DNA from 4 places in the Chryseobacterium gleum genome. Region 2 is predicted to be linked to each of the others. Evidence: riboswitches for the same ligand, from Rfam matches in the RefSeq annotation. Region 2 holds a riboswitch; each other region holds the start of a gene.
The links. A riboswitch is a leader RNA that binds a small molecule or an ion and turns the genes downstream of it on or off. The one in region 2 is predicted to bind fluoride.
Positions count from the first base shown of each region.

Region 1: it holds a riboswitch for fluoride, as region 2 does, so the genes downstream of both, EL165_RS22215 (universal stress protein) here and EL165_RS25615 (voltage-gated chloride channel family protein) in region 2, are expected to answer to the same signal.
Region 3: it holds a riboswitch for fluoride, as region 2 does, so the genes downstream of both, EL165_RS22290 (universal stress protein) here and EL165_RS25615 (voltage-gated chloride channel family protein) in region 2, are expected to answer to the same signal.
Region 4: it holds a riboswitch for fluoride, as region 2 does, so the genes downstream of both, EL165_RS22240 (MutS-related protein) here and EL165_RS25615 (voltage-gated chloride channel family protein) in region 2, are expected to answer to the same signal.

Region 1 covers NZ_LR134289.1:4,826,052-4,834,306, reverse strand. Annotated here, with positions in the region: partial or broken gene EL165_RS22235 (hypothetical protein) at 1-22, shown strand, start outside; gene EL165_RS22230 (MutS-related protein) at 89-739, shown strand; gene EL165_RS22225 (hypothetical protein) at 777-1,136, shown strand; gene EL165_RS22220 (hypothetical protein) at 1,169-1,759, shown strand; fluoride riboswitch at 1,841-1,908, shown strand; gene EL165_RS22215 (universal stress protein) at 2,121-2,564, shown strand; gene EL165_RS22210 (universal stress protein) at 2,616-3,062, shown strand; gene eno (phosphopyruvate hydratase) at 3,104-4,387, shown strand; gene EL165_RS22200 (inorganic diphosphatase) at 4,395-4,952, shown strand; gene EL165_RS22195 (voltage-gated chloride channel family protein) at 4,958-6,340, shown strand; gene EL165_RS22190 (DUF190 domain-containing protein) at 6,378-6,740, shown strand; gene crcB (fluoride efflux transporter CrcB) at 6,753-7,124, shown strand; gene EL165_RS22180 (universal stress protein) at 7,132-7,575, shown strand; gene EL165_RS22175 (metallophosphoesterase family protein) at 7,600-8,255, shown strand, end outside.
Region 2 covers NZ_LR134289.1:5,586,003-5,594,257, forward strand. Annotated here, with positions in the region: gene EL165_RS25600 (hypothetical protein) at 1-92, shown strand, start outside; gene EL165_RS25605 (YeiH family protein) at 173-1,108, opposite strand; gene EL165_RS25610 (LysR family transcriptional regulator) at 1,214-2,092, opposite strand; gene EL165_RS25615 (voltage-gated chloride channel family protein) at 2,388-3,695, opposite strand; fluoride riboswitch at 3,727-3,794, opposite strand; gene EL165_RS25620 (GLPGLI family protein) at 4,190-5,029, opposite strand; gene EL165_RS25625 (acyl-CoA thioesterase) at 5,141-5,608, opposite strand; gene EL165_RS25630 (arsenate reductase family protein) at 5,730-6,086, shown strand; gene gcvT (glycine cleavage system aminomethyltransferase GcvT) at 6,207-7,283, opposite strand; gene EL165_RS25640 (hypothetical protein) at 7,293-7,766, opposite strand; gene idi (isopentenyl-diphosphate Delta-isomerase) at 7,766-8,255, opposite strand, start outside.
Region 3 covers NZ_LR134289.1:4,842,726-4,850,980, forward strand. Annotated here, with positions in the region: gene EL165_RS22255 (efflux RND transporter periplasmic adaptor subunit) at 1-577, opposite strand, end outside; gene EL165_RS22260 (TolC family protein) at 601-1,899, opposite strand; gene EL165_RS22265 (sensor histidine kinase) at 2,014-3,303, opposite strand; gene EL165_RS22270 (response regulator transcription factor) at 3,300-3,974, opposite strand; gene EL165_RS22275 (phosphatase PAP2 family protein) at 4,035-4,460, opposite strand; gene EL165_RS22280 (hypothetical protein) at 4,675-5,211, opposite strand; gene EL165_RS22285 (DUF211 domain-containing protein) at 5,208-5,492, opposite strand; gene EL165_RS22290 (universal stress protein) at 5,496-5,951, opposite strand; fluoride riboswitch at 6,200-6,266, opposite strand; gene mobB (conjugal transfer protein MobB) at 6,398-7,681, opposite strand; gene mobA (conjugal transfer protein MobA) at 7,678-8,106, opposite strand.
Region 4 covers NZ_LR134289.1:4,834,809-4,841,855, forward strand. Annotated here, with positions in the region: partial or broken gene EL165_RS22235 (hypothetical protein) at 1-249, opposite strand, end outside; gene EL165_RS22240 (MutS-related protein) at 246-1,784, opposite strand; fluoride riboswitch at 1,963-2,033, opposite strand; gene EL165_RS22245 (HAD-IC family P-type ATPase) at 2,092-4,422, opposite strand; gene EL165_RS22250 (efflux RND transporter permease subunit) at 4,446-7,047, opposite strand, start outside.

The DNA.
Region 1 (8,255 bases), 760 kb from region 2:
TCTCACTGATTTTTTCACCCTGATACGGGATGAGCTGGCTTTTTATTTAGGGTGCATTAATCTTCATGACAGGTTAAAGAATCTAAAAATGCCGGTCGGATTCCCTGAACCTGTACCTACACACCAGGAATCATTTAATGTCACTGGACTATACGATCCATGCCTTGCTCTTACAGCCGGACATCAGCTGGTTGGAAATGATATCTCCGGTGATAAAAAACTGCTCTTTATTATTACGGGAGTAAACAGGGGCGGCAAATCAACATTTTTAAGAAGTGTAGGTATTGCCCAATTGATGATGCAAAGTGGAATTTTTGTTGCCGCCACAAAATTTAAGAGTAATCCTGCAGGACACATCGCCACTCATTTTAAAAAAGAAGAAGACAGGTCAATGAACAGCGGAAAATTTGACGAAGAGCTTCATAGGATGAATGAAATTGTCCGTCATTTGAAGAAAGGAGACTTTGTTCTTTTCAATGAATCTTTCGCTGCAACCAATGAAAAAGAAGGATCGGATGTCGCCACGCAGATTGTTTCTGCCCTTCAGCTCAGTAATATTAAAGTCTTTTTTGTCACGCATCTCTACGATTTCGCATTTAGTTATTATCAGAATAAAACAGACAGTATATTGTTCCTTCAGGCATCTAGAGAAAAAGATACACAGATTGGTAAACTTACCGAAGGATTTCCACTGCCAACAAGCTTTGCAGAAGATCTCTATAATAAAATATTCGAGTAATTAATCAATAAAAAAACAATCAAAACCATAAAAATAGATGAAGAATCCAATGATAAGCGCGCTGGTTGCCGTATCTTTCTGTTACTTAATGACATCATGTGCCGGGCTGAGGAATGAGCAGCTTAAAATACAGCTGGAAAAAAGTAACTGTAACCAGCTCAGTATCTATTCCTATACCGCACAGGATATTCCGACTCCGATCGAACATTTAAAAATTGATTCAGATCTAAAGAAAAACTTCGGCAGAAAAAGCCTGAATATAGCCAATGCTATCGGTGCCCTGCACCTATTAAAAAAGTATGCTGACCTTAAAAAGATTACGCGGAACACCCTTCTACTGAAAAACGTCTGGAACTGCTGGAATGTACACAAAAAATTAATCAGCGTATTAATATAGCTTCACTGGAAATTTCTGCGGTAGCATCTGAAATGGACTGCGAAGAAGAAAGGGCTGATCAGATCGCCAGTTATCTAAAGGATAAAGAAGACAATATAGAAACCAAATTAACAGTAGGCGGATTGGTAATAGGTGCTTCAGGGGCACTCGCATCTGGATTTCTGGTCAATAAAGGAAATGCCAATGATTATCTGGGAATCGGTACGGGTATAGCTGGAGCAGTTGCCGGAGTACTGATATTGACAAACAAAACCAAAGTGGAATTTTATCATAAAAGAAATCCGTTGGGTGATATCTGGCATGCAGGAGAAACTTCCACCATCTTTCCTCCCGCCGTCTGGTATTATCTAAATTATGAAGATAGCTCCGACTGCCTCCGGGGTTCACTGAGGAACCAGATAAAACAAAAATGGATGGATCTTGGAGAGATTTCAGGGATTAAAGCCGAGCGAAAAAGAAAATCACTGGATCTGTATTTCGGAGCGGGAGGTAAATACACTGCTGAGCAGCTCAGTAAACGGGCAGACATGCTTGATCAGATTGAATCAATTGTCAATCTTATGAAACAGGATCTGAAGGAGTTTGCCTTAGCTTTTGAAACAATTGATACGCCGGTGAGATGATCCCAATATCTTCTTTATTTTTCTGCGCATAATTTCCCTAAAAAAATAGGTTAATTGTCAAAAAAAGTCTATATTTACTTTAACAAAAAAGGAAATGGTGTTCTTCCTTACCCAACCGCTCTAAAAGAGCTGATGACGCCTGATTAAATTAGATGTTTAACATTTTAATCAGGTTTGTTATGTATTTAAAATTCCTTCTACACTACAATAAAAGCAGCTTTAAACTTTTACCGGACAGCGATTGTTATCCCCACGTCGGTCGGTTTGTTATGCCTTTCATCATCCCGCTTCATCTATTGTCGGGCGCTCTATTCGTTGTTCACACAGTTACCCTACATCAACCAATAAAAAATAAAATATTATGGAACCTTTGACAAAAATATTGATCATAGCGGATGAAACCCCATTTTCGGAGAAAGTGATCCAGTACGGTTATCTAGTGGCTAACCAGATGCAGGCAAGAGTAGGCCTGCTGCTCGTCGATGATTCCAAACTTCATCCAATTGATACTGTGATGCCCTATGAAACAATTTATGGGGACAATACCTTTATGCATGCAAAACATTTTCTGGAAAGCATGCGGGAAAAATATGCACTCGGTATAGATACGAAAATCTTTGTGGTAGAGGGAGAAATAAAGGAAACTGTCATTTCAACATCACTCCAGTGGAATGCGCAATTGATCGTAGCAGGAACACATGCTCGCAGGGGAATCAGTAAATTTTTTATGGGGAGCATTTCAGAGGGAATCCTTCATGAAACAACGATTCCCATGTTGATAGTACCCGTAAATAAAATGGAATAAACAAAATAATGAATCATTATCAATTAATTCATCCTGTCAACTTAAAGTAGTATGGAACTTATCTCTAAAATTTTAATTGCCGTCGACGGTTCGGCCTCTTCGGAAAAAATTGTTGAATACGGTTACAACATGGCCAGGCAGATCCATGCCCGGGTAGGCATACTCATGGTGGAAGACAGCGATATTAACCTAGCGGACACTTTGGTTGAATACGTCAACAGCCTAAATAAGGATCAACAGCCTGTCGAAAGCGATTTTCTTTACAGAATGAAAAGCATGTTTGCTAAAGGCACACCTACAGAACTTTTTTTGGTAAAGGGTCCAGTAAGGGATGTCATTTTCGATACCGCGACTGCATGGGGAGCTCAGATCATCGTAGCCGGAATACATCACCAAACAGGTATTAGTCGCTTTTTTGTTAGTAGCACCGCGGACGATCTCCTGCACAGCACAAATATTCCGATAATTTTGGTACCCCTTTCAAAAACAGAACAATAGAATTTAAAGTTTATTTAAAAATAACAATAACACATTACAATATGACGATAACTAAAATCATTTCCAGAGAAGTATTGGACTCCAGAGGAAATCCAACAGTAGAATCTGAACTTTGGCTAGATAACGGCCAGGGCAAAGCAATTTGTCCCTCAGGCGCAAGCACCGGAGAGAAAGAAGCGGTTGAATTACGGGATGGTGATCCCTCCAGGTATGGTGGTAAAGGTGTACTGAATGCGGTATCGAATGTAAATAATATCATTGCCGCCGCCCTAAAAGGTAAGCGTTTTTCCAGTCAGGAAGAATTCGATAGATTCCTGATTGACCTTGATGGCACAGCTGAAAAGTCAAATCTCGGTGCCAACGCGATACTTTCGGTTTCCATGGCTTTTGCCCGGGCATCCGCAAAGCAGCAGGAAATTCCATTATACAGCTATCTTAATAGCAGTGGTAATCTGGTCCTTCCGGTTCCTTGTATGAATGTGATCAATGGTGGGAAGCACGCAGACAATAATATCGATTTCCAGGAATTTATGATTGCCCCGCACAATGCGCCATCTTTTAGGGAAGCTATCCGAATGGGCGAAGAAACTTTTCATACATTAAAAAGTATTCTCAATAAAAAGGGATATTTTACAGGTGTGGGCGACGAAGGAGGATTCGCTCCCAATCTCAGATCCAATGAAGAAGCCATAGAAGTTATTCTTGAAGCCATCCACGCTGCAGGGTATAAACCGGGACAGGATATATCGATCTGTCTTGATCCCGCAACAAGTGAAATGTGGCAGGATGGCAAATACTGCTTTTTCAAATCTACTAAAGAGCTCGTTTCCTCAGAACAGCTTTTAAATACTTGGAAACAGTGGCTTCAAAAATATCCGATTATCTCGCTGGAAGATGGCATGGGTGAAAATGACTGGGACGGCTGGAAATCCATGACCGAAGAACTTGGGCAACATACGGAACTTATCGGCGACGATATCCTGTGCACCAATCCCAAGATCCTTCAAAAAGCAATTGATGAGAAGGTCGCAAATTCGATCCTGATCAAGCCCAATCAGATAGGTACAGTCTGGGAAACCTTAAATACGGTACAGCTTGCCTACCAGAACAATTACGGATGCTTTATCTCTCATCGCAGCGGTGAAACCGAAGATACTTTTATTGCGGATCTGGCCGTAGCAAAAGGCGCAGGAAAGCTAAAAACAGGAAGTGGCTGCCGCTCAGAACGGGTCTCCAAATTCAACAGATTGCTCAGAATAGAGGATGAACTAGGCACTGAATCACAATTTGCAGGCATAGCGGCTTTTAAAAATAATAACATATAACTCAACAATGATAGGAACACAACATCCATGGCACGATCTTTCTCCGGGAGAAAATCTGCCATTTGAAGTGACGGCGGTAATAGAAATACCGGCTGGAAGCAGGACTAAATATGAATTGGATAAGCCCTCCGGCCTGATTAAAGTAGACAGGGTTCTATTTTCCTCCATCCATTATCCTGCAAACTATGGACTGATTCCCCATACCTATTACACCGATCATGATCCACTGGATATACTGGTTATCTGTACCGAAAATCTGGTCCCTCTGACAATCGTACAGTCAAGGGTCATCGGGATGATGGAAATGATCGATGGCGGTGTTCAGGACAATAAGATCATCGCAGTAGCTTCACATGATATTTCATTGAAACACATCGAAAATATAGAAGATCTTCCACCTCATACCTTACATGAGATCAAGAATTTCTTTGAAGATTATAAAAAGTTGGAAAATAAAAAGGTTGAAGTATTGGGGTTCAGCAACCGTGAATCTGCTTATAACTGTATCAATGACAGTCTGATCTCCTATACCACGGAAATTGTACCTCAGCTAAAAAGTAAATAACGCATATGATGAGAATGGAACATGTCAGCATATTTCGGCAGCTGGTTCGGTGGAGTGTCATTGTAATTCCTATTTCGGTTGCTATAGGTAGTATCGTAGCCTTTTTTCTATGGATATTGAACCTCGCTATCCATTATAGGTTTGACCATACTTATCTGCTATATCTTTTGCCAGTGGCAGGACTATTGATTCATTTCCTTTACCAATCTGTCGGTAAATCCTCAGAGAAAGGAAATAACCTGATTATGGATGAAATACATCAGCCGGGAGGTGGAGTACCCAAAAGAATGGCTCCCATTGTCCTTTTCGCTACCGTCATAACACATCTTTTTGGCGGATCAGCGGGACGTGAAGGGACAGCGGTGCAGATTGGTGGAAGTATTGCCCAGATGTTCGGAAAATGGTTCCGTCTCAATCAGCGCGATACCGGAATTGTATTGACAGCAGGTATAGCTGCCGGTTTTGGTGCTGTTTTTGGAACACCGCTGACCGGAGCCATTTTTGCACTGGAAGTATTGGCTATCGGAAAAATAAAATACGATGCCCTCCTGCCCTGTCTTATTGCCGGGACTGTCGGTGATATCACTGTATCCGCATGGAAAATCCACCATACCCATTATCATATAGATGCGATACCTCCTATGGATCAGTCATTCTGGCTTTCACAGTATATCCCATTTGATCTGCTGCTGCTCGGAAAGATTATCATTGCATCAATTGCATTTGGGCTTGCCAGTTTTATTTTTGCTGAAATGGCACATCGTATCAAAAATGTCATGGTTGCCTCCGTTTCAAAAAAATGGCTTATTCCTGTTATAGGTGGATGCGTGATCATTTTACTGACTTTCATTAACGGTAAGCCTGATTATCTCAGCCTGGGAGTAGACCCCGAATATCAGGGGGCGGTTACAATCCAATCTGCATTTCATGCGGGAGGTTCAGATCCATGGAGCTGGCTCTGGAAAACGGTCTACACGACTGTCACTTTAGGAACCGGTTTCAAAGGCGGTGAAGTCACCCCGCTATTTTATATCGGTGCAACGCTGGGTAACACACTTTCTGATCTGATGAACGCGCCGGTAGGACTTTTTGCGGCACTTGGATTTATCGCTGTATTTTCCGGTGCGACCAATACGCCGCTTGCCTGTACGCTGATGGGGATAGAACTCTTTGGTGGCGAGTATACACTTTACTATGCAATAGCCTGCTTTACCGCCTATTTCTTTAGTGGCCATTCAGGAATCTACAGCGCCCAAAGAATTGAAGTGCCCAAAATATTTGATTCCTATTTTTCTTCCGATGGATCGCTATCCGAGGCCGGAAAAAGAAGGGAACATTTCCTGAAACACCATATCAGCAGATATAGGAAGATGATCAAAAGAAAATAATCCGTCCCAAAGTAGAACGTGAATAAAATAGTACAATATGAAAGAGATCATAAAAAAATCACTGGGAAAACTCAAGATCTACATAGAGCCCTCCCATAAGGTAAAAGATAGCGAAGCTTCATTTTTTAGAAAAATGTTTCCAAAATCAGCGTATCTTCATATTGTCTCTGACGCTAAAAAAGATGGTATCCTGAATGCATCTGTTTACCAGACGCATTCGGGATTTTCCCGCGAGGGAAAAGTCCAGCGCTACCAGCTTGAAGGAAACAATACGAACCTGGCTATATGTATCGAGCTCATCGACGAAAGGGAAAAACTGGAAAACTTCTTTTTAAAGCATCATGTCCTGCTAAAGGATAAGATCATTATCTACAAAGAAGTCGAATTCTGGGAAACATAAAAAAATAAACCAATGCTAAAAGCGATACTCATAATTTGGATAGGAAGCGGGATCGGCGGTGTATTCCGCTATCTCGTTCAGGATCTTGTTGCCAGACATTTTCACATCACTTTTCCGCTCGGAACATTTCTGATCAATGTCGTGGGATGTTTTTTGATCGGGATATTCTTTGGACTGACTGAAAAATTCAGCTGGATGACTGCGGAATGGAGATGGTTTTTGATTACCGGGATATGCGGTGGTTTTACAACATTTTCAAGTTTTTCTTATGACAGTATCAGTCTGCTGAGACAGGGAGATTATCTCTATTGTGCACTCTATCTGATCTTCAGTGTCGGCTTAGGGCTTTTAGCTACTTACTTGGGAACACTAACAATTAAATGAAAATATCATGAATTTCAGTAAAATACTCATTGCCGTTGATGACAGTGCCTACGGCATGAAAGCTGCGCGTATCGGCTTTGAACTGGCACACCAGATTTCAGCATCAATCGCAATTGTTTTTGTCATTGATGCTGTAAAAGAACTGCCCAACCCCGATCTTGGTATTAATGAAGGGCAGCAGCATGCCATCTTATTACAGGAAGCAGAGAATACTATTCAGCAATACATAGAATTATATGATGGAGTTGATAAAGTATTTCGTTTTACCCCCGAAGGAGAACCTCATAAGGAAATACTGAATGTCGCTGAACAATGGAAAGCTGAACTTATTGTTATGGGAACTCACGGACGTACTGGTTTAACCAGACTTTTAATGGGATCGGTAGCAGACTATGTTCTAAAACATGCTAAAATACCGGTTTTGATTACGCCGCGTGAAATGACAAATTAATAATCTTGCTTAAAATTTAAAATTATGAAATTAGCATTTATCAGCGATATACACGCAAATCTTCCGGCTTTGTTAACGGTAATGGGAGATATAAAAAAACATAAACCGGACGATATTTACTGCCTTGGGGATCTGGTCAACTTTGCAGGATGGGATAATGAGGTCATTGAAGCAGTGCGCTACTACGGAATCACCTGTCTCCAGGGAAATCATGATGAGGGAATAGCCTACAAAAAATCTTCCTTCCCTTTTTCATTTAAAACAGAAGCCGAAAAAAAGTTTGGTTATGAATCAATCAAACTGGTGAATGAAACCATTACTTCGGATAACAGAAGCTTTCTTCTGAGCCTCCCTTTTATGTTGCAGATACAGTTCCGCTTCCCTTTTCAGCAGATAAAAGTCGCGATGGTACACGGCAGTACACTTTCCAATACAGAATATATCAAAGAAGATTGTTATGAAGAATATCTATTGGAAATGATGGATAGCGTTGAAGCAGATATTTTACTGATGGGACATACCCATATTCCCTATCATAAAAGTATATTCTGCGAAGAGGCTAACCGAAAAATTTACAGGCATGCAATTAATGTAGGCTCTGTGGGCAAACCAAAACACGGAGATAATAAATCTTGCTATACGTTATTGGAAATAGACCACAACTCGGATCTATCATCACC
Region 2 (8,255 bases):
GCAGCTGCTCAGGATCAGTAACAGGACCGTGGTATTGCGTACAGTATATTGCTTGTCCGCAGGTTTATACTTGTGGTGAAGCTGCTATCTAAAGAAATTATTTCAATATGAAATAAACATTTCCACATTTAATATGCAGCACCCTTTTGTTTTCAAAAGGGTGCTGCTCTTTTTAACGGATAATGTAAAGAAGACTTCCGGCACTTATCGTAATCCAGAGGAGTACTGCGGTAAGCAACGGCTTTAATCCTATAGATTTCAGGGTTTGAAGGGAAAGGGTAGAACCGATGAAAAACAGGGTCAGATTAAGTCCGGATTTTGCCAGAACTGTGATTGAGCTACTGAAACGGTCAAGAACCGGGAAATATGTATTCAAAAGAATAGCAATAATAAAATAGCCGATGAACCATGGAATTTTTATTTTAGTTCCTTTACTTTTAAAAATAAACATAGTAATCAGTGAAACCGGGATAATCCATAATGCACGGGCAAGCTTCACTGTCGTTGCTATTTTCAGAGCCTCATCGCCATATTTGCTTGCAGCACCTACTACAGAACTTGTATCATGAATTCCCACTGCACACCAAAGCCCGAACTGCTCCTGTGAAAGATTCAGCAGATGCCCTATCGCAGGATAGACAAACAACGCAATTGAATTTAAGGTAAAAACAATCGCCAGCGCAAGGGAAATCTGTTTCGTGCTTGGTTTAATAATGGGAGATACTGCCGCGATGGCACTTCCTCCACAGATAGCTGTTCCTGCAGACAAGAGATAAGACAAGGGCCTTTCCAGTTTAAATATTTTTCCCAGAAAATATCCCAAAACCATGACAGTAACAATACTTACAATAGTCAGCATCAAGCCTGTTTTTCCCGCATTAAGAGCTTCATCCAGCTTTAACCCGAATCCCAGTCCTACAATTGAAATCTGCAGCAGCAGATGAATATATTGATGAAGATGTTTTTCAAAAGGGTTTCCCATAAAAACAGCCAGGGCAAATCCCAAAGCAAGGGCAATTGGAGAAGATATGAGCGGTGTAAGGCATAATACGGCCAAAACTATAAAGAATACTTTCCGGGTCATTTCATTCTGAATGAAATCTTTCATAATGCGAACTTTTAAAATCTGCACCAAAATTCCGGAAAATAGTATAACAAAATAAATCGTATTTTGTTATATAGGATAACTATAAGTTATATCTTTGCTTGTTCTTTATTGCTCTGCAAATCTCAGGAAAAGCTTAATCAGTTCAGACTGCTCACCTTTAGGAAGGATAAAATGAAAATCCCTTTCAATACTGAAGTTTTTAATATCAATGACGGTAAGGATATTATTTTTAAGTTCATTCAATATGGTGCTGATGGAAAGAAAGGCCACACATTCCGAATGAAGAAGGTAATTTTTAATACTTTCACTGCTTCCCAACTGCATAACGGTATTCAATTCATTGATATTGATTCCTTTTTCTTTGAGCCTGTTTTGTATGAACTCCAGCGTACCGGAACCCTGTTCTCTGAAAATCAGATCCAGCTGATAAAGGTCCTTCAGGTGTAAAGTTTTATGAGCAAGAGGATGATCGGATTTTGCTGCCAAAACAATTTCATCCGGCTTGAAAGTCCTGTACTCAAAATAAGAAGACTGCGACTCACCTTCGATAATACCAAGGTCAATTTTTTCTTCCTTTAAAAGTGATGAAATAGCTTCCGTATTGCCCGTAAGAAGCTCAATCTTAATGTCTTTATAGTAAGTATTAAATTTGGCTAAAATTTCAGGCAAAATATACTGCGCAACCGTTGTGCTTGCTCCGATAATCAGTTTTCCCTTATGTTGTTGATTGATCTGGCTGATTTCAAACTCCATGTCACGGTAGATATTTCTGATCTTTTCAGCATGTTCATACAAAATCTTACCGCTTTGGGTCAACTGAATAGAAGTTCCTTTACGGTCAAATAACTTCGCGCCTACCTGGGTTTCAATTTCTTTAATGTGTTTGGTGACAGCAGGCTGTGAGATATGAAGCTCTTCTGAAGCTTTAGTGAAACTTAAGCGGGAAGCTACCGTATGGAAAACTTTTAATCTGTAATCGAACATGGCGTAAAATTACGAATTATAGTTGGAAACGGGAAGTGGAGTGAGTTTGAGAGTTTGAGAGTGTAAGGGGTTAATGCATTAAGGTTTCGGGTTTTCAGGTTTCGTGGTACGGGATTCGGGATTTCAGGTTTGGGTTTTTAAGTTTGAGGGATTTTGGGTTCAAGATGTTATAAGTGAAGAACTGAGAGCTAATAAAAACCAGCATCCCGCAACCAACAACAAAATAAACTAATAACTGTAACCCCGCATCCCGTAACTCGTAACTCGTAACCCGCACCCCGCATCTCGAAACCCCTTATAAAAAATCCGAAACAGATCTGTCCTGCTGGCTTTCGTATCTTCTGTTTTTTGCTTCTCCTATTTTCTGCTTTGCATAAATGCTGTTATGTCCTGAAAGAAGATAAGATACAACACAAGCAATAGCTACATATACACCGCATTCTGCCCCGAATAATTCAATTCCCATCAGCATACAGGCCAAAGGAGTATTGGTGGCTCCGGCAAATACAGCAACAAATCCCATCCCGGCCAATAGCCCGAAAGGTAAAGGAATAAAAAGAGATAAAGCACTGCCTAGAGTAGCTCCGATAAAAAACAGCGGGGTAACTTCACCACCTTTAAATCCGGCCGAAAGCGTAACAATGGTAAAGATCATTTTTAAGGCAAAATCATATAGTGGAAGCTGCTTTTCAAAAGATTCCATAATCATAGGAATTCCCAGTCCAATATAACGGGTAGTACCCATGGCAAAAACGGCAAGTGCTATTATGATTCCTCCGGCAACAGGTCGAAGCGGAGGATATTTGACTTTCGATTTGAAAAAAGATCCCATCCAATGAATGATTTTACTGAAAGCAGCGGCACAGATTCCAAAAGCAATACCTGCCAGAATACTGTAAAGAATGGGTAAAAATTCCAGTTTTGGTACGAAATCAATATGATAATGGGTATGTTTTACTTTCCAGAGATTGGTCACCAGGTCAGCAAGAACGGCCGAAGCAAATGCAGGGAAAATAGCATTATAACGGATTCTTCCTATTAGAAAAACTTCAAGACCGAAAACAGCACCAGCCAAAGGAGTTCCGAAAACAGAGCCAAATCCGGCGGCTATCGCTGAAATAATCAGTACTTTTCTATCATTTCGGTCGAGCTTAAAAGGTTTTGTAAGCTGATCTGCAATAGCACCTGCCATTTGAAGCGCTGTTCCTTCACGACCTGCAGAGCCTCCGAAAAAATGAGTCGCAATCGTTCCCAGATAAACAAAGGGAGCCATTTTAAACGGAATGATGCCTTTGGGCTCATGGATGGTATCGATCAACAGGTTATTTCCGGCTTCAACATCTTTCCCGAAGTAATAGTAAAGCAGTCCTATCAAAAATCCGGCAACAGGAAGAAAAGCTATCAGCCAGAGATGATTTTCTCTGAAATTGGTAACCCATTCCAACGACTGAAGAAATCCTGCAGAAGCGGTTCCAACCAAAGCTCCTATAATCATACTGATGAACAGCCATTTTAAAATATAAGGCAGTGCCGGGAATTTTCTGAAGAAAAAATGAGTGTGAAAAACTGCTTTTTTACCAAGTGTCCATTGATTTTTTGACATAATAATCCTGATTAGTTATTTGTTAATAATCTTTTAATCAGGCGTCATCAGCTTTTGTAAAGCGGTTGGGTAAGGAAGAACACCATTTCCTTTTTGATATTGCAAATGTAATAATAAAAGATAAAAGATAAAAGATAAAAGATAAAAGATAAAAGATAAAAGATAAAAGATAAAAGATCTTTTCATTAAACATCAGCTATACATTCAGATGTCAGATACCAAGGGATTTCTCCTGTTTTTAATTTTTCATCAGGTTTTACAGGCTATAATAATTAGATTTCTACGAAATGACAATGAAAGCTTGTATTATGTCTTTGGTACTACTTAATTCTTTTGTCATTCCGGAGGAATCTCTATAACGTAATTAGTAACAATTCTAAAAGATGTTGTCGTTAAATAATTATGTCAACATCACTAGAGGTGGGCTTAGCCCACCTAAATAAATTTAAAACTTTCTACCGGCTTTAGCCCAAGCTTAAAAATAAACCAAAGTTTTAATATATCGGATAATGCATCGCCTTATCGATTTCAATCGGATTATTATACTTCCTGATAACCTCCTGCATGCTTTTGGTTTGAGTATTCAGTTCATCCACATTATGAATTTCCTTTCCGTTGATGTTAATTCTAAGGTCATTATTGGATTTGCTGATATTATTTCTTTCAAAGGCGAAAGGGTCATTGTAAAACTCCATCATCAGCTTATGCTTTTGTTTTTCATTAATAGGAATTGCTTTATTACCAAAGCTGGATTCCAGGAAATCTGAAGTATTGGAGACTTCCGGAAGTTCTCTGCTTTTAACGAGAGTATAAATGAAATTATTCTTAGCATCTGATAGCTCAAAGATCAGACCGGGTAACCCACGAAGTTTAAATGGCCCTTCATTAAATGGAATATCTTTACAGAACCAGGCCGTCCAGCTTCTCCCTCCAAATTTTGTAGTTGCTTTTTGTAAAGTATAATTTTCTACCTTTTTAATCTCATCAGCGATCGTCCAATTGATCTTATCCGTAGTTTTAAATGTATAATATCCATTTTTAATGTTGATGAAATTTTCATTATCAAAAGAATTGATCTTTCTTTTAACCACCTGTCCAGTCATATCAGTATAGCTGAAGTTCATGCCGAATTTTTTATTCAGTGAATCTCTGATAGCGAGATCTTTTCCATAGAACTTTACCTCTTTCGGGGTGATATCCAGGATCATATTCACTTTTTCATACCCGGTCTCGGTAGAATCCATTTTATACTGAAGTTCATAAATGAACCTATGGGTTTGTGCCTGAAGAAAAACCATCAACAGAAATGCTGTGATTGTAAGAAAATTTTTCATATTATACTTTGAAATGGTTGATACTAAATTAGTTAATCTTAATTTCTTATACAATATAATATGAAAAAGAAGATCCATGAATTCAGCATGAAGGTTATGAATCTTATTCTTCTACAAAAAAGGTTTCATTTCATCTTCAATCTGCGTTCTCAGTTCCATCAGTCGTTTGGCATACATTTCAAGCTGCTTTTCTTCCTCTGTTTCCGGAGTCCACTTAGGTACAGGGAGTTTTTTACCATTTTCATCCACAGCAACAAAAACGATGATACAATGGGTTTTTTTTTCAAAATTAGGCTGTTTCAGGTTTCTTGAAAAAACATTAATGGCGATATGCATGCTTGAAGTTCCGGTGTAAATCACCTGGGCATCAACTTTTACGACTTCCCCGATTTTGATAGGATCATAAAAACGGATTCCGCCAACATATACTGTAACGGAATAATTACCACTCCATGTGGTAGCACATGCATAACCGGCCTGGTCAATCCATTTCATCACACTTCCTCCATGTACATTTCCTCCGTAATTAACATCTGAAGGCTCCGAAATAAACTGAAAAGTAATAGGCTTGTTCTGCATCTTTATAAAATTTGAATAAAGTTATTTAATAATTTCCAAATTTTTGGATTAAATCCTACTTTTGAAAGACGAAACTTTCAATGAAAGGGAATTTTAACCAACAACAGATTTAGAAAACGTAATGAAGAAAGTATTTTATCTCAATACATGTGATACCTGCAGAAAAATTTTAGCCCAATTTGACCTTACTGACTGGGAACTTCGCGAAATTAAAAAAGAGCCCGTCACGAAAGAGGAATTGGCAGAAATGCATAAGAAAACAAAATCGTACGAAGCGTTATTCAGTAAAAAATCTACTCAGATCAAACTGAGAGGGCTGGATGTAAAGTCTTTGACAGAAAAAGATTTTAAAGAATTGCTTCTGGATCATTATACCTTTTTAAAAAGACCTGTATTTATGACAGATAAAGAAATTTTTGTAGGAAATGATAAGAAAAATGTTGAAGAATTACAGAAGTTCTTTGGAGTAAACCAATAAATTTAACTTGGAAACTAATTTTGCAAATAATAAACCTTATAGGTTTTTAAAACCTATAAGGTTTGGATATAAAAAGAGGCTGTGAAGAAATCACAGCCTCTTTTTGCTATTTTTTTTCAATTATACAAAAGGAGCCTTCACTACTTTTGCAGGGATGTTTTTGTTTCTTACCTGAATAAAGATCTCAGATCCTAATTTGAAATGAGGTTTGTCAACATAAGCAAGACCTAAACCTACCTTTTTCATTGGAGATTGTGTTCCCGAAGTTACTTTTCCGATCACGTTTCCTTCAGCATCCACTACAGGATAGTCATGTCTTGGAACACCTTTGTCTGTCAATTCGAAACCAACTAATTTTCTGGAAACTCCTTCTTCTTTCTGTTTTGCGAAAACATCTTTGGAAACGAAGTCTTTATCAAATTTGGTGATCCATCCCAAACCAGCTTCAATCGGAGAGGTTGTATCATCAATATCGTTTCCGTAAAGGCAGAATCCTTTTTCTAATCTTAAAGTATCTCTGGCAGCCAGTCCGCAAGGAATAATTCCTTCTTCCTGACCTGCTTCCATTACAGCATCCCAAAGTTTTTCAGCGCTTTCATTTTTGAAATAAATCTCAAAACCTCCGCTTCCAGTATATCCTGTGTTTGAAATGATCACATCATTTTCTCCAGCTACACTTCCTACAGTAAAATGATAGTAAGGGATTTCCGAAAGGTTTACATCGGTAAGTTTTTGAAGAATCTCAGTAGCTTTAGGCCCCTGAACAGCCAATAAAGACATTTCATCAGAAGCATTCGTCATTTTAGCCCCGAAAGTATTGTATTTTGAAATATGATTCCAGTCCTTATCAATGTTGGATGCGTTTACCACCACGAAATATTTGTCATCTTCCATTTTGTAAACGATAAGATCGTCCACAATTCCTCCGTTTTCGTTCGGAAGACAAGAGTACTGAGCTTTTCCGTTTTCAAGCGTATCTACATTATTAGTGGTTACAAATTGTAAAAGGTCTTTTGAACCCGGCCCTTCGATGAAAAACTGTCCCATGTGGGAAACATCAAATAATCCTGCTTTTTCTCTTACAGCAAAATGTTCTTCTGTAACCCCTGAATATTGAACAGGCATTTCAAAACCTGCGAAAGGTACGATCTTAGCTCCCAAAGAAACATGTTTGTCGTACAAGGCTGTTTTCTTCATATTTAATTTTTATTTCTTTATTTTAAAACTGTTAAAAGTCTCATTGAATAGGGTCATGTAGTTTCCGTTCCAGAATTTCTGGCCACAATTGATGGAAACCAAATATAAGTTTTTGTCTTTCTGGAAAGCTTTGGTTACCCAGAACAGTTTTTCCTTTTCATCAAAATGTTCATACAGGTATTCTGTATATCCTTTCTGGCTCTTTTTTTCTTTTACTTTACTCTCCTGGTCTTGTGATTGATAAAGTGCCAGCATAAATTTTTTCACTTCCTCTTTTGGAAGGGGAAGATCATGATATTCCGAAATGGTAATCGCACCGATCTGGCTGGTGGGGAAAATATTGACAATTTCACTGTCGTTAGTAGATCTCCAGCCTTCAGGAACATTAATAGAATAATTGGAATTTTCGTAGACTTTTGCTTTTTGTGAGAAAAACAGGCTTCCCGTCAAAAGAGCAGAAAAAAACAATATCTTTTTCATCATTAAAAATGGTGTTTATATTCTTCCAGGATGATTTTAAACCATGCCGTAAAGTTTTCAGGATGTGCGGAAATTTCTTTATCCAGATCTTCCATAGAAATAAATCTTACGGCTTCCACTTCCTCATTATTTAAATTGAAACCCGCTTCATGATTTCCGACAAATACATGATCCAGCTCGTGCTCCCAAAGGCCGCCGCCTACATCTGCTTTGTAAATAAAATTGAATTTTTCTGAAAGTTCTGTCTCAATTCCCAGCTCTTCCTTCAGTCTGCGTGCTGCTCCTTCCTGATAGGTTTCCCCATCTCTTGGGTGTGAACATACAGCATTGGTCCATTGGTTAGGAGAATGATACTTTCCTGAAGCCCTTTTCTGCAGAAGCATTTCTCCTTTGCTGTTGAAAAGAAATACAGAAAAAGCACGGTGCAGCAGACCATTGATGTGAGCCTGTTGCTTTTCCATCAGCCCTAAAACCCGATCTTCAGGATTTACT
Region 3 (8,255 bases), 740 kb from region 2:
TTGCCTGTATAACCGGTGTCTGGAGACGGGCATTAAAGGCTGTACCGTCGGGAAGAATAATCTTACCGCTTGTGTTCTCTGCGATATATCGATTGTATTCATATGGGATATTGACCTGAAAATAGAGGCTTTTTTCATCTGTTATGTCGCATAGTACAGCTGCCTCCGGAACAAATATTCCCGGTTGCGATTGTGGAAGAGACGTCACCACTCCATCCATGGGCGCATATACGTTCACAAGCCCATAATTTTTATCGAGCGGTATATCGCTTCCGAGATTTCCAAGTGCGCGCCGCTCTTTTGTCTCAATTGTATAGAGCAATTGCCCTTTATGTACCCGGTCGTTAAAATTGATCTTTACGAACTTAATTGTTCCCGCGATGGGGGTTTCTACTGTAGTATGGCGCAGGTATTGGGCGATGGAAGGTAAAGGCTCAATATGAGCCATGGTACCCTTGCGCATTGAGGTAAGGCTTACGAGTGATTTTGCCCTGATTTTTTCTTCATCGGTCTTTTTTTGTACACAACCGTGTAGGATAAGAACCACAGATAGTATCGGTATGATTGAAAGTTTCATGTCTTTAAATAAATTGAGAGGTTTTACCAGTTCCAGTAATTATAATTATTAATTGTCCACAGGCGGGCTGTATGTAGGGAAACCCTATTGTTGAGCAATGCTGTGTTGCTCCGGAGGGTGGTCAGGTATTCGATCACAGACCCCTGTCCTGCGGCGATCTGTTTTTGATAATATTTCAGAAGTTCTTCATATTCATTGATCTGTCTGTCAATGGAGGTAATTTGCTCCTGCTGTGAATTGATCAGTTCCATAAAAGCTTTTTTTCTGTTTTCGTTTTTTGACTTGAAAAAATTACTGTTTATAGTCGTCGCCTCTTGGAGCACCCGTAGTTTTTCATCATTTAGTTTCCGTTGATTTCCGTCAAAAATTTTTTGTGTAAAACGTATTCCTATTAGCATTCCAAATCTTTTGGGGATATCAGACAGGTAATCTGCATATAATCCAGCCGTAGAATAGAGACTAACGGTAGGGAGGTATTGAAGGTTGAATAACTTGCGGTTGGTTTCAAGATTGAGACTGTCCAATTTATATTGCTTAATAAATCCTGAACTGTCTACTTTGGGGGGATTGTGGATTTCTATAGCTAACGGATCAAGTTCGACAATATCCGTTTTCGTAATACCACAGAGGCTATAAAGCTCCAGTAGGTGTACCTGATAACTATTCTGAAGTGTTTTAATAGCAGTCTGCTGTTGTGAGAGTTCTATTGTCAATAATTTGGCATCACTTAATCTGGACAGACCACTAGTAGATAATTTTTGGACAATTGCAATTTGCTGCTGGGTAATTTCACTGGTGTGTCGCATCGCTTCCCGTTGACCAATGTCCTGGAGGCAAAGGATGTATTGATCTGTAATAAGCTTTTCAATATCGTGAACAGCGAGAATTGAAGAGTTGCCAAGGAGCTCATTCTGTATTTTCATCTGCTGCTGGGCCATGTCAATACGTTTTTTATTAAACAGCGGTTGATCCAATGTGAGTACCCCTTTATACAAACCTCCGTTGGTTGCAGAGAAATCCAGTCCATAATAGTCGGTGATACTTTTGGACGGGTTTATTTTGATCCCGCGGTTGTCTGCATCATTTGCATATACAGGTGCCATCATATAATCCATCTGAGCTGTAACCAGTGGTTTGGTCAGACCTGCAAGGATCCTTTTTGTCTCAATTTCATTGGCTTTGGACTGCAGAATATTGGTTTTTAGCATAGGTGCATTCGTTGTCGCAATCCTGATAAAGTCGTTCAGGTTCCGCTGGGCCATAAGTTTATGCGGGTTAAAAGCAACCAGTATCAGAAATAAAAGTTGGATTTTTTTTACCATATATTTACTATTGTTATTGTCTTGGTGGATAATTCCATATAATTTATCCTGGCAAAAATACTTTTGAGATTCTGGAGAAATTCTGGATTTAATGGCGGTAACCGGAGAAAATAATTAAGGATTATCTGGCGGTATAAAATCAACTTTAAATGTATGCCATGATCCCCCCGAATGAACGTAGCTGATTTTCCAGCCACTTTGGTCACAGATCTCTTTTACGATTGCCAGTCCGAGGCCACTGCTTCTGTTATCGGTTGATTTTTTACCGAAACGCTGAAATAGTGCAGTATGGTCAAGTCCTTTCCGTTGCCCGGTATTGGTAATGGTAAGGGATTTTTTTTCGATTAGGATATCAATACGGCCGTTTTCAATATTATGCCTTATGGAATTCAGCAATAGGTTGTTGATGAGAATTTCTGTTAGGACTTTATTGGCATTTAGGTGAAGCTCCCCACCGATTTGAAGTTCAATCAACAGGTTTTTCGCTGCTGCCTGTTCGGTAAAATAAGGAACGACTTCTGAAATGATGTCGTTGAGCAAGAAATTGCGATGATCAGCAAACTGGTTGTTCTCAATCTTGGAGAGCAGTAAAAGGTTTTTATTGATACGGCTCAATTTTGACACTGACTGATACAGCGAATGCAGTATCGTGATTTGTTCTTTGCTAAGCGTATTATCCTGAAGGAGAAGATCGAGCTTTGACTGGAATACCGCCAAAGGCGTCTGCAGCTCATGAGAAGCATTTTGAGTAAACATTTTTTGCATGGAATAGGAGCGCATACTCTGGTCGATGAGTGTTGAAAGCCGGTTATTCAACTGTTTGAACTCTATAATTTTCGTCGCAGGAAAATTTGCCTTTGTTCCTTTTTCGATATTGAAGTTTTCGATTATTTCAAGGGTTGTGTAGAAGGGTTTCCAAAGTTTATTTGAGATCAGCACCGTGATAAAGAAGATAACCGTGAGTAGTATAACCAAAATTCCGAGATAGATCCAGACAATCGTTTTTATCAAGTCTTCGGATTCAACAAGGTTCAACCGGATCATCAGTATAAAGGGTTTTCCTTCGATGTGGATATCCGCATATAAAACCCGGTATGGTTCCCATTCAGGTACTAGTTCATCATAAAACTTTTGCTGGAGTATCTGGTTTCTAGAATAATTGGTTGGGATGGAAGAAAAGATTCTGGTATCTCTATTAAACCTGTTCCATTGAGGAATATCTTTTATGAATAGGTCTTTCTGATTATTGACAACGAATTCTGTTTTACGTAGAAATATAGCTTCATCAACATCCTCCTGATATAGCTTTTCAAGCGTATAATAGATAAATGGGGCACTGAGCAATAGGATAAAAATTGCTGAAACAGAGTAATAGATTAACGTTTTATGTAATAACCTGTTCATGATTCCCATTTATAACCCATACCGTAGGTTGTTTTAATATAGTCTTTGCATCCTGCTTCAGTCAGTTTCTTTTTTAGATTTTTAAGGTGGGAGTATATAAAATCATGATTATCCATCATATCGGCCATTTCACCGGAAAGATGTTCCGCAATGGCAACTTTCGAGATGTTCTTGTTTTTATTACCTACAAGAAAAAGCAACAGATCAAATTCTTTTCTTGTCAATGTTAAAAGCAGACTATTGACTCTTACTGTTTTTGCCAACAGGTCGATGTAAATTTCGTTAACATATATACCATTCGTACTTCCAAAATGTTTACGTCTGATAACCGAGTAGATGCGTGCACCAAGTTCAGAAAGATGAAAGGGCTTGGCCAGGTAATCATCTGCACCAAGTTTTAAACCATCTATTTTATCCTCGATAGCATCTTTTGCTGAAATGATGATCACGCCATCTTGTTTGCTTCTCGATCTAAGATTTTCCAGGATGCTGAGTCCATCTCCGGAGGGCAGCATAAGGTCGAGCAGGATACAGTCGTAATTATATTCTTCCGTTTTAAATATAGCCTCCTGGTAATCAGATGCAAATTCACAGACATAATTTTCACCCTTGAGATAGGATGAAATATTTTCTGCAAGTTCCTTTTGGTCTTCGATAATCAAAATTTTCATGGCTTAAAGGTAAAATCTGAATTTTGGAGAATTTCTGGATTTTTGTGATAGTCTATAATCTTATGAAAGGAGTGAATTTTTAGATTCGGGAACTTCTTTGAGTACAAATCGTTTGGTAAGCAATCCGATGATAAGTCCTACAGCAGTTCCCACGATTATCCCGCCTAAGACATCAGAGGGGTAATGGACACCGTTATAAATCCTACTATAGCTCACCAGTAACATCCAGATGAAAAGTTTGACTTTTATATCTTTATGATGAGGGGGTAGAATTATGGAAAGTAGTACAGTTAAAGCCATTGCATTGGCAGCATGGGAGGATACAAAACCGTAAAGACCACCGGGACCTGCTTTACTGAGACGTATCAATGGTATGAGCAAGGGCTCATGTGAAGGGCGGAGACGCTGAACAAGATGTTTAATCAGTCCTGATGATATCTGGTCAGCTAATGTAATGGCTATTGCGATCGCAACAAAGATGTACAAACTCCGTTTTTTATATACTTTTACTAAAAATAACGCAAGGGCCAGATATAGTGGGACCCAGAACCACTTATTACTTGCCCAGTACATGACCTCATCCAGTGCATCATTATGTGCATGGTTGATGTAAAGAAGCAAACGTTTATCTAAATCTTTGAGTTTTACAAAAAAGTCTGAAAGAACAGCTAGACCTAAAATAATGAGATTATGTGACATTTTAAATTACATTTAGTTTATATCCGATATAGGCTACAAAGCATCCTGCTGCCAGCAGTGAAATTGACCACTTTGTAGCGCTTCCATAAGTAAGATGGGCAATACCGATGCCTACTGTCACGAGCATGATAAGGGCTATTATAAGGGCTATCCATTGCATAGTAGGAAAAATCAGTGCAACAATCATTGGTATCATCGCACTTGAAAAGTTGCAAATGGAAGAAATAATAACGCCCCGCAGACTATCTTTCAGTATCCGCTTTCCGAGCTGCGTTGTGGCAAGTTTGCCGTGCGATGCAAGATTAAGCTGTTTTTCAGCATGGATCAGGTGGGTGTGCTGGCGTGAATATTCTGAAAAAAAATAGATAAAGGCTCCTGATACCGTGGTGGCAAATGCTACTTTCAATGCCAGCGATAAAGTGATCGGCATGCCTTCAGATGTTAGGACATGACCGGTCACCAGTGCCAGAACAGTGAGAATTCCATCTATCAATCCCAACAGCAATGCAAAAAGGTTATTTTTAAACAGATTTTTCATCGCGTGCGGTGAACGGGTGTGATCATCTTTTTGCCAGCAAGCAACTGGTCAAGACTGTGTACAACAGCTCCTGTTTTTTCGATGGCATTTACGATGTCGTCATAGGGGAGATCGATTCCTTCAACAGTAATTTCCATACCGACTGTCTCCATATCTATTTCGTTGACCACAATGCTCAGTCCTTCTACCTGCTCTATGCTTTCTATAGCCGTGGCAATTTCAGTGATATCGGGAAGGTCCTTGGCTTTATCGACATCCAGTAATAATTGTCTTATACCCATGATCTACATATTTTGCATTGTTTTATTTTTCTCGGGTACGATCAGCATTGGAACAGGTGATGAATGTAGAATATCTTCGCTTACACTTTCCTTGAATAGTCTTCCAAGACCTTTACGCTCGTGCGTGCCGGCAACAATTAGTTGGGCATTCCACTCTCTGGCTGCAGATAGAACACTCTCTTTTATTCGTCCGTCCATTACAAAGATTTTTGTTTGTACTCCATCAGAGAATTTCATAGAAAGGTTTTCCAGATAGTGCATGTTTTGCATAAATGTTTTATCGGATTCGGCGGGGTTAACTTCTGTAAGCATATCCATATGATATTCTTTGGAATTTTCAACATGCAGCAAAGCAACTTCAGCTGTCAACTGCTTGGCTAAAGTATAGCCACATTTTACAACATTTTGTGACAAAGGAGTTTCGTCAACCATGATTAAGATTTTTTTTATTGATTCCATAGTATTTTGGATTTAATTGTTAATAGATATCAATTAGTGATTGAATACGGCTGAAGACATGAAACAGATTGATATCTTCCCGAAAAGTAAGGTTGCTTGAAATTGTATATAGGGATAGGATTACACCAGATCATCCGACGCAAATAAAGATGGTTTATCATCCTATGATAAACAAAATATAAATTGTTATGGGCGTTTGAAGATTGTTTTAGAAGCATGCTCAACCTGATTAAAATGTTATACATCTAATTTAATCAGGCGTCATCAGCTCTTTAGAGCGGTTGGGTAAGGAAGAACACCATTTCCTTTTTTCTTTAGTAAATGTATTAATTTTTTTTTAATCGCACTCTTTTTTTTAAAATATTTCCGACCTAAGCGAAGCTAAGGAGTTTCAATCTTTCTTAGTATGCTCATATTTGTATCAGCGCTTTGCTTGTTTTTACGCCTTAGTTTTTGCTCTGCCTTCTCCTTCTCTTCTTTTTTTTCATGTTGAACTCAAATATCTGTTCCTCTGGATCTTCGGACATTCCACCTAACAAAAGTGAATCCAACAGTCCCCATTCACCTATTAAACTTCCGCTGTTTATCATAAAATCGAATAGCGGATGGAGTTCATCTTTAAGAGATATCATATTTATATTCGTGTGATTTGGAGGTGTGGTTTGTTTGTTGCTAGGCGGTTCACTGAGTTTGTTGTCGGCAAACAGCTTTTGGAATACGTTAGCAGAGAATTGCTTGCCCAAATGTGAACCGTTTAATACATGACCGGTATTGTGATCTATAAAGGTAATTCCATACAATCTGCCCTGTTCATTTCTTCTGATTACTGTATTTATTCCGTGCTCTATTAAATAAGTGGTAAACTCCTTTTCATTGCTGGTTATTGTTAAGGCCGCAGAAATAATCAGACTGGTTTTCTCTTTAATTTCGGGACGTAGTATTTTACTCTTTTCAAAATGTGATCGAAGAGCTATAAGTCCCGCTTGTTTTCCGAAGAGGGATGCTTTAAATGGATTACCTATTTTAGTACCGCCAGCATCCAGAACGCTATAAACTAATCCTTCTTTGATCTCGCCTTTATAATTTTTTTTTATATGTTCGGCGTTAATATTGAAAAGTGAAAGGAGAGCGTTGTAGCTACCCAGGTTTTGAAAGTTATAATAGGCAGGTAGGTAACGGACAATCGACGCAATCTGACTTTTAATATTTCCTTTGTTGTGATCAACAGGGGTGAACGAAAAACGCTCATCAGAACTTATCTTTTGATCTGCTGGAATTAATTTGTATTTTTTTTCAATCTGGCGGCAGATTTCCATTGATTTTTTCTTCTCAAAAACATCAGATATTTTTATTCCGTTTTCATCTACTGTTGTTGATACAATGTGGATGTGTGTTCTATCGATATCATTGTGCTTAAAAACCACATAGGGTTGATTAGCATAGCCCATTTTGGTCATGTACTCATTTGCAATGTTGATGAAGTCGTCATCCGATAAAATATCATGCGGATCTGGATTGATCGAAATATGGATTGCAGTTTTTTCTGTGTTCTTATTTGCTGCAAGGTTCGGGACGAATGAAGCTAATATTTGTCCTGTCGTATAGTTTCCATCAGGCGTTTCAAGCATATTGTTCATGTGTAATATCTGACCGTTATCCCGTAAAACTTTGTTATGATTATATAGCAGTGCACCATATATTTTTGAGCCACGACCTATTTTTGCGATCATAAATGTTGTTTTTTAGCAAGATGTTCGTTTTCAAATTTTTTGCTGAGGATCAAAATTTCCCGGCAGATATTAGCGAGTTCTATGGTCAACGCTTCAAGTTTTCCTATATAAAAGACTGTTTTTTTATCACCGAAATTTGTGTGCAGGATCTTTACGATCTGATTATAGTTAACACCGATTGCCCTGAACTGACCAAAAAACTGCGTTAATTTTGTGCAGTAATCCATTGCTCCTTTATCTATAATCACCGAATTTATCTTCCTTTCAAACAATAGAGATACAATAAACTTAGCTTTATTGTCAAGTCCTGATTGATCCAATAATGCTAAAAATCTCGTGTTTTCTGTATCCGTGAGGCGGAAAACATAACGATGGGTTGCCTTGTCGATTTTGGGTTTTCGACCTCCTTTCCGATTTGTTGTCATATCTTTTTTTCAAAACCTAATTGAAAGCGATTAACATTCAAGCTCATGAGCCATTAAAAACCTAGTTTTTCCTACTGATTCATAAGATATCTAAGACAACATAAAAGGTAAATCCGACTTCGGAGGATTACCCAGCCCTCGGCAGAGCA
Region 4 (7,047 bases), 750 kb from region 2:
TGACTTTATAATCGCACTATTTGCTAGACAATCTTTCAAAATATTTTGTCTGTAGAGGATTGTGGGAATGTCATTTATATCTTCCTGAAGGAGGACCTTGGGAACAACAGTATCAATGACATTATTTCCGTCAGACATCGTATCAAGCAGTACCTGTAGTTCCAGGTCCTTCATAAGTTCATCACTATTCCATACCAGCGGTTGGCCAATATTGAAATCACGGTTAGGATATAAAAGATAAGGATTCATGAGGCAATGCGTTTTAAGAGCTGGTTAAAAGATAGTCCGTAACGTTCTGCCAGTGATCGTGCATATGCTTTTCCATCAGGATCTTTTTTAATGATCTTAAAGGTTCTCTCGGCATCCGGACTTTCCGGGTTAACCGTTGCTGACATACTTATTGAGGTTTTTGTGGCTGCAGAAAGCTCTTCAATAAACGTTACCCAAACGCAGTACGACCCAATCTTTTCTACTTGCTCTATAATCTTTGAAGAAAGGAACTTACTGTCAAGGAGTGTTGTGGAAGAGAATATTTCATTAAGAATGATGATGCTCCGGGTAGATGCTCGCTGTATAATTGCATGTATCCTGTTGAGATCATTTTCAAGTTTGCTCTGTTGCAGCTGGATATCCTCTGATTTTTCAAAATGAGTTAGGATGTTGTCACAATGGAGTATTTTTGCGTTGCTTCCGGCAACTGGAAGCCCAAGATTGCCAAAGTAATGGACTTGGCCAAAAGTTCTTGCAAAAGTGGTTTTACCTCCCTGGTTAGGGCCTGATACAAATATGATCCGCTCTTTGCCGGAAAGAGAAAAATTGTTGAGTACAGGTTTTTTTTCAAGGGCAACAAGATGTGAAGCCAGTGCGGTATCGAACGTATCAAAGGCAAAGATATCAGCCTGTACCGGTGTAATTTCCGGATAACAGAAAGGGGAGCCATTAACTTCAATTTTTTTAAAATATTCTAAATAAGAAAGGTAGAAATGGACATCCCTGTCAAAATCCTGAATAATCTCATCTTGGAAATCCTGATTATTAAGATAAAAAAGTACGATCTTATCAAAGACAGCAGGATATAGTGTGGCAACTCCTTTGAGGATCTGAGCCTCCACATCATTCATATGGACGGAAACCGGAAATTTTTCAAGGTAGTTTTTATTATTACCACTTAAAAACCTGGAAAAAAGCGTTCTGGTTTCTTTATCGTAATCATCCTGTGATCTGTAGGGAAGTACCCTGACTAGCAGACCCTCAACCATGAGATCGTATCTGATTTTCCCTATTTCTGAAAACAGCTCTTCGATCATTTCGCGGCCGGCTATAAACTCAGAGGAACCTACATATTTGGATAGGTACTGAAAAAAAGCGCTGAATCCTTCGCTTTGAAGCTTCAGTGTCCCCAATTTTTCGTAAAGGGTCTGTACGATGGTGCAATAGGCATATACGGAATCCATGAACAATCTTTCCTTCTGGAATTCATAACGACACTTTATTGCATTTTTCAGCATCATGCGCATGTCCCGCATTGCAGCGGAAAAGTCCAGTAATATTTCATATAGTTCAGGAGTGTCTATTTCCTGCATGATCTGCTGCCGGTAGGTTATGGTATCACGGTTCAATGGCCAATTGGAGAAAATTGGTCGAAGTTCATATTCTTCCTTGCCGCGGATTACCTCACTGATAATCTGGTCTATATTCAGATCGATCATAAATTGGGGCATTAGGGGACTGGTTTTGGAAGCAGGAGTTTCCCCAGACCTGTACAATAAGCTTTTAAAATACATAGGCTGACTTTTTTAAGATTATGAAAATGGAGAACAGCAAATGCTTAGATACGGAAACGGTGTGAAGACAAAGTAGACCTATGGGATACCATGGCCCAAAAAAAGCTGTGAAAAATAAGATTTTGATGAAAAGCTGTAATAAATCCATGACTGAACTGATTAAAATGTTAAACACTTAATTTAATCAGGCGTCATCAGCTCTTTTTTTGGAGCGGTTGGGAAAGGAAGAACACCATTTCCTTTTACTAAAGTAAATATACAACTTTTTTATCAATCCGTGAATTCGTTAGTAGAAGGGCTATAATTATTAGCTTTTCCTTCTGTAAAAAAGTATTTTTAAATAGTCCAGCAGAACTGTAAACATTACCGATATCGTAAATAATATTACAATGTGAGCCAGCGGAACGGCCTGCATTAGGATACCAGCACTTGCCAGGATTGCTGATATAATTATATTTCCGGTTGTGACAGCGATGACCATTCTGCTCGGCCAGAATTTCCAGAAAGCATTTTTAACTCTGGTACAGTAAATGGTAAGCTGAGCCGAAAATATCAGGTATAGAAACATGTAGGTCTGAATCTGCTGCATTGGAACGTTCATCTTTCTCTGCATCAGGTAAATAAGCGTTACTCCCAATGTGGTCCATCCAAGTGCAAATATACCGGATATCTTTAAAATTCGTTTCATATCCCACTGTTCAATCTTTTGCGATATGGCAGCCCTATCTGTACCGAGCGTGATCGTAACCAGATCATTGAATACTACAACGAGCACAATAAGGTTTAGCGGAATAACAAAATCTTCAGTGAGTATATATCCTGCGGTCAGCAGCACGGAAAGCTCGATCGTTCTGGAAATCTTCGTGATTGTCCATGTGAGCATCCTTCTATAAACTTTCATTCCTCCCTGGATTACTTTAATGATATCCGAAAGTCCGGGTTGGGTCAGGATAACTTTGGCAGATGCCTTGGCCACATCGGTGGCATCCTTTACAGCAATTCCTATCTCTGCCTGCTTAAGTGCAGGAGCATCATTCATTCCATCACCGGTCATTGCGGTAATCAGCCCTTTTTGTTGAAGGGATTTGATGATCTGGTATTTATCTTCGGGATATATATTGGCCACTGAATCATATTCCATTGGTGATTGCAACACTTGATCCAGAGTTCCTGCCCTGTTGCCGATAGCCAGATCTTCACCTATGGCTTGCGCGGTCATTGCAGTATCACCGGTAATCATTATTATTTTAACGCCCATTCCCTTGATTGTCTGGACTAGCTGGAAAGCGTCTTTTCGCGGGTAATCGGCAAGTGATAGAAGGCCACATATCCTTGTGTTTTCCTCACCGAGAACTGCGACTGCAAGGACACGGTTACCTGTTTTAGCCATCCTGTGATAAACTTCGTTTATCCGCTGAGGTGATGAGGTATACTGTTCCATCACCATTGGTGACCCAAGAATGATTCTTTGGACTTTATTTATGTCCGATACTGTTGCCTGTGAAAATTTATTGACCGGATTAAACGGCATAAATTCTTGACGGTTTAAAGGTTGAATATTTCTATTTTTTATTTCTTTTAGAATGGCAATATCCACAGGATTTAAGGATGAACTATCGCAGCATGCAGCGGCATATCTCAGCACCTCATTTTCGGTTTCTGTGGATAATGCTGTGATCTCTGAAAGGACTGGTCGGTTTTCAGTAAGTGTTCCGGTTTTATCAACACACAGCACCTGGATCGAGGCTGCTTCCTGCAGAGCTGTAAGACCGGTTACCAGAACCCCTTCTTTGGCGAGAGAACGGGCCTCAAGCGCGTTTGCAACAGTGAAACTTGCCGGCATTGATATCGGAACCGTAGCAATGACCAGTACAATAAAAAAAGGCAATAGGGGTAATAGCGCCAGTCCATTAATTATTGCAGAAATCAGGAGAACTGCAGCAAGGAAGAGATCTATTACAGCCAGATAGCGTACAACGCTGAAAAGGATCTTTTCCAGATGCCCCGGTGCGGAAGCTGTCTTTACAAGCTCCGCTGTTTTTCCAAAATAACTGCTGCTACCCGTGGCTGCTACTTTAACCAGTGCCTCGCCCGAGCGGACAACAGAACCACTGTAGATATTTTCATTTTCATTATAGGAAACAGAAGCAGATTCTCCTGTCACTGAAGATTGGTCCAGTTCAAGTGCTCCTTTAATCACAATACAGTCAGCGGGTACGATATCACCAGCTTTAAGGTGAATATAGTCCTGGGGCACAATTTTTTTTGCCATTAAAAATTGCCATTTGCTATTTCTTACCACGCGCACCCTTACCTGTATGTTTTGCTTTAAAAAATTAAGTGCTTTACGTGCGCGTCGTTCCTGCAGTTCCCCTATGATAGCACTGAAAATAAGTAGAACAACAATGATTGATCCCTGTAGAAGTTTGCCCAGTGCAATCTCCAGTATCAGTGCCATCTCCAATATCCAGGGAATGGGCCCCCAAAGACGTCTTAGTACACCTTTAAGACTATTTGTATGTTCTTCGGGTATTTCGTTATAGCCGAATTTGTTCAGGGCATCTCTGACTGCAATATCTGAAAGTCCCGTTTGCCCGCTTTCAAAGGTATTCTCAAAATTATTATCCTGTGCTGTCATCTTATATTAATTTAAAGTTTTTATCAATCATATTTTTTCGCAAACGTCGGTCTTTCATAAATGGCCTTTAGCAATGTTGGGAAAACAAACAGGAGCAAAGGGATACCTGTCATAAATCCACCGATAACGGCAATGGCTAATGCCTGCTGCATCTGGGCACCCATTCCAAGACCGAGGGCAAGCGGCAGCAGTGCAAGGATGGCACCGATTGCGGTCATGAGCTTCGGGCGTATACGCAGGGCAAGGGCATAGTTGACCGATTTTTCTACATTTCCTTTGGATTTTTCCATATTGAACATAAATTGATTGACTGTAAAAATGGCGTTTTCAGCTATAATCCCAACAATCATTATAATCCCGGTATAACTGCTCACGTTCAGGGGTGTGTTTGTCAGGTAAAGTGCGATCAGACACCCAGGTATTCCCAGTATGGAAATCAGCAGGACGAGAAGCGATATGCTCCATTGTCTAAAGAGGAAGAGCAGAACTGTAAATACTAAAAGACATGCTGCAATGAGAATGGTCAACAGCTCCCGGAATGACTGTTGCTGTTCTGCATAGGCACCACCGAAGTTGACATAATAACCTGAAGGTAGATGGAGGTTCGCTGAAAAAATTTCTTTCAATTGCGCTACGGCCGTTCCGAGATCCTTACCGGCTAATCTTGAAGTCAATACGATACAAAGTTTCAGGTCTTCACGTTTATAATCGATTTCACCTTTTTCAGATTTTATACTGCAAAAAAATGAAAGAGGTCTTAGACTTCCATCTGGCAAAAAAATCATCTGTTTTAATATCTTATTGACATCATTCTGTTGATAGCCGGTCAGGCGTAATCTTATCTTTCGCATCTGCTCACCGTCCTGGATCTGTCCCACCTGTAGGTTTCCGAGCATAGATGACTGAACTGGAGAGGGCTCTGTAACAGCGGCATTGTCTCCAAGTACGATACCTTCGGTGTACATACGGAGCTGATTCTGAAAGTCAGTCTGACTAATTCCATAAAGTGCAAGCCTGGCATTGTCTGGACGGACAACAAGGGTGGGGCCTGCAGAAATCATTCCACTTGATATGTCTACCAGTCCCTTCGTATGTCGCATAATACTGTCGGCCTGTTTTGCTAGCCTTTCGAGTTCTCTCTGATCACTTCCGAAAATTTTTACTTCTATTGGACTGGGCGTACTCATCAGATTGCCCAGAAGATCCTGTATACGCTGTCCGAATTCTATGTTCATAACGGGTACGGAAGTCTGTATACTTTTTCGGAGCTGGTCGATAACCTCCTTAGTATCGTGTTTTCTGTCTTTTTTTAGCTGGATAAGATAATCACCATAATTAGGTGCTACGTTCCTGAAATCCAGCCTTAAGCCTGTACGTCTGGAATAGCTCTCCACATCGGGGTTTGAAAGGATCGTTCTTTCCATCCTCTGGCAGAGCAGATCTGTCTCCTCAATCGCGGTTCCACTAGGCGAAAAATAATCTAATACGATGGTTCCCTCATCCAGCTCAGGAAGAAAACCTGTCTGTAACTGACGGGAAGAAAACCAGCCCGCAAAAATTATAAAGAATATAAAAGAATAAGCCAAAAATGGCTTTCTATAGAGTTTGGTAAGCCAGGTATACTTATTTATATTTTGTTCATCATGGCTGTGGGAATTTTTATGCGGTCTGTATCCGATCAAAAGATGCAGAACAGGTGTTACGATCCATGTAGCGAAAAATGAACATACCAGTGTCAGTTCCATCGTTACAGCGAGTTCCTTAAAGAATGCTCCCGCCAGCCCGCCCATAAGAACAAAAGGAAGAAATATAACGATGGTGCTGAGGGAAGAACCCACCATTGCAGGATAAAGATCGGTTATGGCATCTTTTACGACCTCAAACCTGTCCTTTTCGGGATGGTCTTCATGCATACGGTAGATCTGTTCAACGATGACAATGATATCGTCAATGAATAAGCCCACAGCTGCTGCAATTCCACCCAGCGACATGATATTGAGGGTAATACCGAAAATATGTAGTGTAATTAGGGTAAAGCCAAGTGTAACGGGAAGAGTCAATATCACAACCGTACTGGCTCGCCAAGACCGCAAAAATAGGATGACTACCACGATTGCCAGTAGTAATCCTTCCAGAATAGTATGGATCACACTGTCAATACTGTCACCAACAAAGGCTGATTGATTATAATATGGCCTCAATTTGACTCCTTTGGGCAGGAGTCTTTTAATTTCACCAGCTTTGGCATCCGCATCTTTGGCGAACTGGACAAGATTGACTCCCGGCTGCTTGACAAGATCGACAATAACTCCGGGATGGCCATTTGTATTGATCGCATTGAATTCAACCTGTTGCTGAAGTTCTATTCTGGCTATATCAGAGAGACGTATAAGACGCTGGCCACTATTTTTGACAATGATATCCTTCAGTGATTCGGCATCATTGATACGGTTATCCGTGAGAGTGAGATATAGTCTACGGAAATCTGAAATTTTACCATTGGAGAGTACAAAATTATTCTGCCTGAAGAGTTGTACCAGATCCTCAGGGCGTATTCCCAGAGAAGACATCTTAATAATATCGGGAACGATCACAAATTCCTTTGTTTTTCCGCCACGTAAGATA